DNA from 2 places in the Pantoea alfalfae genome. Region 1 is predicted to be linked to the other one. Evidence: predicted binding sites of a transcription regulator. Region 1 holds the regulator's gene; the other holds the start of a gene.

Region 1 (3,115 bases):
CCAGACATTCTGCGCAGTCGCGGGTCATCAGGGCATTCTGGCTCTGGGAAATCGCCCCCAGGCGCGGCGTCTGGTGATAGAGCGCCAGGCAGATCGCGTCCAGCAGGGTGGTTTTACCGGCCCCGGTGGCCCCGGTTATGGCAAACAGGCCGTTGCTGGCAAAGGGTTCGGCGCGGAAGTCGATGAACCATTCACCGCGCAGGGCGTTGAGGTTTTTAAACCGTAGCGTAAGAATCTTCATCGGGTCTCTTCCATAGCGGCCAGCGTCTGGCGAAACAGCGTGGTCATCTCGTCAATTTGCGCCGGTTGCAGCGCCTCATCCAGCGCCAGGCGGCGCGCGAAGACCTCTTCCACCTTCAGCTCACTCAGCGTTTCGTTGTCGAGCCGCGCCAGGCTCTGCTGACGCTGTTCACGACTGCGGCGTAACAGCAATACCTCGACCGGCAGCGTAGCGGTCAGTGTTTCGACCTGGCGCTGCAGATCGCTGAGGTACTCCTGGGTGGTAACTTCGATGTCGAGCCAGGTCGGTTTTTCCTGCTCTGTCGTACTAAAGGCGTTTAGCTGCTCCGCAATCTGCGCCAGCGAACCTTTCAGCACCTGCATCGGCTGCGCCTGTGGCACCACCAGCGGCGTAACTGACTGCAGGCCACTGACCGCCAGTTCCAGCAGGAAGACGCTCTTTTCACTCCCCAGCTCATCAAAGCTCAGCGGAATCGGCGAGCCGCTATAGCGGATATGCTCGCTGCCGGCCACGCGCTGGGCGCGATGAATATGGCCGAGCGCAATATAGTCAGCAGCCGGAAACGCGCTGGCCGGAAACGCGTCCAGCGTGCCGATGTAGATGTCGCGCACCGAATCGCTCTGGCTGACGCCGACAGTGGTGAGGTGACCGGTAGCAATGATTGGCAGCGCATAGCCCAGCGCCTGGGCAGCGGCGAAACGCTGCTGATAGTGGTGGGCAATCGCCTCCAGCAGCGAGGTCTGTTTGTCGCGGCCCGACTGACCCGCCCGGCTGCGCAGGATATCGCGCGGGCGCAGATAGGGAATGGCGCACAGTAGCGCACCCGGCTCGCCCTGGCGGGTGTTGAGCAGTAGCACATCATCCTGCTCCTGCGGTGTAGCGATCACCCGGGTATTGAGACAGGCCAGCAGCTCGCGTGACTCGTTCAGCGTTGCCACGGAATCGTGGTTACCCGCCAGCACAATCAGCTGACAGCCGGTGGGCTGCAGCGCCACCACAAAACGGTTAAACATCTCGCGGGCGTAGCTGGGCGGCGTGCCGGTATCAAACAGGTCGCCTGCAATAATCAGCGCATCCACCTGATGCTGTTCAATCTGGATCAACAGCCAGTCGAGAAACGCCTGATGTTCGGCTGCCCGACTTTTGTTGTAAAAGAACTGCCCCAGATGCCAGTCCGCAGTATGAATAATGCGCATGATGAGTCCCTGCCGTTGTGATTCGCCGGGCGATTATACTGGCTCTGCGGCCAAAGCAAAAAAATGTCGCTGCGCTGTCATAAATGATTACCAGTGAGGTTACAGGCAGGTTATGTTTTTCATAAAAGTGTCACAAATCTGACGCATAATGGCGCCGCGAATCTCAGTGACAGCCGTCATAATCAGCAGGAGTAATAATGGCTAAGCGCATTTTGGTTGTGGAGGATGAAGCCCCCATCCGTGAAATGTTGTGTTTTGTTCTGGAGCAGAACGACTATCAGCCAATCGAGGCGGAAGATTATGACAGCGCCGTTGGCAAGCTGATTGAACCCTGGCCCGATCTGATTTTGCTGGACTGGATGTTACCCGGTGGCAGCGGTATTCAGTTTATTAAGCATCTGAAGCGCGAGGCGATGACCCGCGATATCCCGGTGATGATGCTGACCGCGCGTGGCGAAGAGGAAGATCGGGTACGTGGCCTGGAAGTGGGCGCCGATGATTACATTACCAAGCCGTTTTCACCCAAAGAGCTGATGGCGCGGATCAAAGCGGTGATGCGCCGCATTTCGCCGATGGCGGTGGAAGAGGTGATTGAGATGCAGGGGCTGAGTCTGGATCCCTCCTCACATCGCGTGATGTCCGAAACCACGCCGCTGGAGATGGGCCCCACCGAATATAAGCTGCTGCACTTCTTTATGACTCACCCGGAACGCGTCTACAGCCGCGAACAGCTGCTGAACCACGTCTGGGGCACCAATGTGTATGTGGAGGATCGCACTGTCGATGTTCACATTCGCCGTTTACGTAAAGCGCTGGAAGTCTCCGGCCACGATCGCATGGTACAAACCGTCCGTGGAACAGGGTATCGTTTCTCTGCCCGCTACTGAACGGAGCCTTTACCGTGCTGGAACGCCTCTCCTGGAAGAGATTACTGACAGAACTGCTGCTGGCCAGTCTGCCTGCTGCGCTGCTGGGCCTGCTGTTTGGCAGCCTGCCCTGGTGGCTGCTGGTGAGCGTGCTGGTGGTGCTGTTGTGGCATTTCCACAATCTGATGCGGCTGTCGCACTGGCTGTGGCTCGACCGCACCATGACGCCACCGACCGGGCGTGCCAGCTGGGAACCGCTGTTTTATGGGCTTTACCAGATGCAACTGCGCAACCGGCGGCGGCGGCGTGAACTGGGCAATCTCATTAAACGCTTCCGCAGCGGGGCCGAATCGCTGCCGGATGCGGTGATCCTGACCACGGAAGAGGGCACTATTTTCTGGTGTAACGGCCTGGCGCAACAGCACCTGGGGCTGCGCTGGCCGGAAGATAATGGCCAGAATATCCTCAATCTGCTGCGTTACCCGGAGTTCTCCCGCTATCTTCGCCAGCGCGATTTTGACAAGCCGCTGACGCTGGTGCTGAACAACAAACTTCATATGGAATTCCGCGTCATGCCCTACAGCGAGGGGCAATGGCTGCTGGTAGCCCGTGATGTGACGCAGATGCATCAGCTGGAAGGGGCGCGCCGTAACTTCTTTGCCAACGTCAGCCATGAGTTACGGACGCCGCTCACCGTGCTACAGGGCTATCTGGAGATGATGAACGACTCGGTGATGAGCGAGCCTTCGCGCAGCAAAGCGCTGCACACCATGTCGGAGCAGACGCGCCGCATGGACAGCCTGGTGAAACAG
Region 2 (3,115 bases), 1.2 Mb from region 1:
CGTTTTTGAGGAGAGCTGCGTCGTATCCACGCCACCCAGCGTCACTTCGGCCGTACGATAGCCCTCTGTGCCGTTTGGCTGGATGCGCCAGGCGTGCAGCGTCTGCGCCAGTTCGGTTTGCTGTCTGCTGTTGAGCTGCTTCAGGGTGATATCCGGCACCACCTTCAGCCCCTGTAAGACTTCCACCAGACGCTTCGGCAGAATTTTCGCCAGGCTGTTTTTCAGGCTGAGATTCGGATGTGCTTCACGCTGCGCCGTCAGAAACGCCTCAAGCGGCGTGGCGGGCGACAGATCGATAGTGACGAATTCACCCGGCTGCCAGTAGCTGGAGATTTGCAGCACCGCCGGACCGGACAGGCCGCGATGGGTAAAGAGCATCGCCTCTTTGAAGCGGGTGCCATCCTGCGCGTCAATCGTGGTTTCCAGCGCGACGCCTGACAGCGTCTGCAGCTGCTCCAGCAGCGGCTTGTGCAGGGTAAAGGGCACCAGCGCCGCCCGCGTCGGAAAGACGCTCAGGCCAAACTGCTCTGCAATTTTGTAGCCGAATGGCGAAGCGCCCAGGCCTGGCATCGACAGACCGCCGCTGGCGATGACCAGCTTCTCCGCCTGAACCGTACTGCCGTTGAGCTGCAGGGTGTAGCCGCTTTCATCGCGCGCCACGCTGAGCACTTCACTGCGCAGCCGCAGGGTGACATTGCCCTTGTCACACTCGACCAGCAGCAGATCGACAATCTGCTGAGCCGAGTCATCACAGAAGAGCTGACCCAGGGTTTTCTCATGCCAGGCAATCCCGTGACGATTGACCAGATCGATAAAATCCCACTGGGTATAACGCGCCAGCGCCGATTTACAGAAGTGAGGATTGTGCGACAGATAGGCCGCTGGTTCGGTATAGAGATTGGTGAAGTTGCAGCGGCCACCGCCAGACATCAGAATCTTGCGTCCCGGCTTTTTGCCGTTATCCAGCAGTAACACCCGGCGACCTCGCTGTCCGGCCTGGGCGGCACAGAACAGCCCGGCGGCGCCGGCACCAATGATGATAACGTCAAACTGTTCCACTGCGGTTCACTCACTTAACTGGAAAGGCGCAGATTGTAGTGATCTGCTCATCGAGACGCCAGCGTCAAAAAATTGCCGTAAATGTGTCATATTGTATCTGCTTAATATCTAACCCTTTTTAGCTGAGTTACCCTTCAGCTTTACGACGAAAGGTCAAATTAACGCTATATTTTCCTTTCCCATACAGCACGTTGTCGCGGATAATGCGCCGCGTTCATGTCCTCCAAAAATGGCGTAACGTTTATGCTACATCTGTTTGCTGGTCTAGACCTCAGTACTAGCCTGTTATTGGTTCTTGCCCTGCTGTTTGTATTGTTTTACGAAGCGATCAACGGTTTCCACGACACGGCCAACGCAGTTGCGACGGTCATCTATACGCGTGCCATGCGTGCCCAGCTTGCTGTGGTGATGGCGGGTGTATTCAACTTCCTTGGCGTGCTACTCGGTGGATTGAGTGTCGCTTACGCTATTGTTCATATGCTTCCCACCGATCTGTTGTTAAATGTTGGATCGGCTCACGGTCTCGCCATGGTGTTTTCTATGCTGCTGGCGGCGATTATCTGGAACCTCGGCACCTGGTATCTCGGTCTGCCGGCCTCCAGCTCCCATACGCTGATCGGCGCCATTATCGGTATCGGTCTGACCAACGCCCTGATGAGCGGAACCTCGGTGGTTGATGCACTCAACATCCCGAAAGTCCTGAACATCTTCCTTTCTCTGATTCTGTCGCCGATCGTTGGCCTGGTGATCGCAGGCGGCTTAATCTTCATTCTGCGTCGCTACTGGAGCAATACCAAAAAGCGTGCGCGTATTCATATGACGCCTGCTGACCGCGAGAAGATCGACGGCAAGAAAAAGCCGCCGTTCTGGACCCGTATCGCCTTGATTGTTTCGGCCATTGGCGTGAGCTATTCGCACGGCGCGAATGACGGTCAGAAAGGCATCGGCCTGATCATGCTGGTCCTGATTGGTGTGGCTCCGGCCGGTTTCGTGGTGAATATGAATGCCTCCGGTTATGACATCACGCGTACCCGCGATGCGGTCAATCACCTGGAGCAGTATTACCAGCAGCATAACGCCTCGCTGACCCACATCATCCAGATGGCACCGCCTAAGCTGCCAACGCCGGAAGAAGTGCCAGCGACCAGTCCGCAGGAGTTCCACTGTGACAGCGCGCGCGCACTGCAGGCCGTTCAGCGTGCTCAGGTGTTACTGAATAATCTGCAGAGCTACGACCAGCTGACGGTTGATCAGCGCGGTCAGATGCGTCGTCTGCTGCTGTGTATCTCAGATACCGCCGATAAAGCGGCCCGTCTGGAAGAGACCTCACCAGATGACAAGCGCTTCCTCAATAAGCTGAAAAGCGATCTGCTTGGCACCATCGAGTATGCGCCGATCTGGATTATTGTGGCCGTCGCGCTGGCGCTGGGCATTGGCACCATGATTGGCTGGCGTCGTGTTGCCACCACCATTGGTGAGAAGATTGGTAAAAAAGGCATGACCTATGCACAGGGCATGTCAGCACAGGTAACAGCAGCGCTGTCGATTGGCGTCGCCAGCTATACCGGCATGCCCGTCTCCACAACGCACATCCTCTCTTCATCGGTAGCCGGTACTATGCTGGTTGACGGTGGCGGACTGCAGAGTCGGACCATCAAGAATATCGCCATGGCGTGGATCTTCACCCTGCCGGTCTGTATTCTGCTGTCAGGTTCGCTCTACTGGATTGCCTTAAAACTGGTGTGATGCCAGCTAAAAAAGGGCGACGCAAGTCGCCCTTTTTTAATGCCAGATCGCCAGCGCCACCAGACTGATCACTACCAGTCCGCACAGCGCACTGGTCAGAAGAAACTGCCCCCGCACCCGCTCGCATCGCCGGATAAACTCATCGTCATGATGATCAAGATAGCGCTTTGCCCAGATATAGGTGACCAGCCGTACCTGCTTGCTCGGCTGACCGTGAGAGGTGAAGAATCCCGCCCCATCGACATACTGATACAGCAGCGGATCACAACCCCGTAATACCGCCAGCAGCGCACGCAGCGATGAAAAATAG

The links. The regulator PhoB, encoded in region 1, activates phosphate uptake and scavenging genes when phosphate is short. The targets are predictions, from matches to a motif close to CTGTCATAAAACTGNCNNAT.
Region 2: the regulator PhoB is predicted to act here: its motif matches at 1,132-1,151, upstream of pitA (inorganic phosphate transporter PitA).

What each region holds. Positions count from the first base shown of each region.
Region 1 covers NZ_CP082292.1:3,068,584-3,071,698, reverse strand. The annotation lists gene K6R05_RS14525 (AAA family ATPase) at 1-241, opposite strand, end outside; gene sbcD (exonuclease subunit SbcD) at 238-1,437, opposite strand; gene phoB (phosphate response regulator transcription factor PhoB) at 1,635-2,324, shown strand; gene phoR (phosphate regulon sensor histidine kinase PhoR) at 2,339-3,115, shown strand, end outside.
Region 2 covers NZ_CP082292.1:289,324-292,438, reverse strand. The annotation lists gene K6R05_RS01345 (BaiN/RdsA family NAD(P)/FAD-dependent oxidoreductase) at 1-1,059, opposite strand, end outside; gene pitA (inorganic phosphate transporter PitA) at 1,303-2,805, shown strand; gene uspB (universal stress protein UspB) at 2,842-3,115, opposite strand, start outside.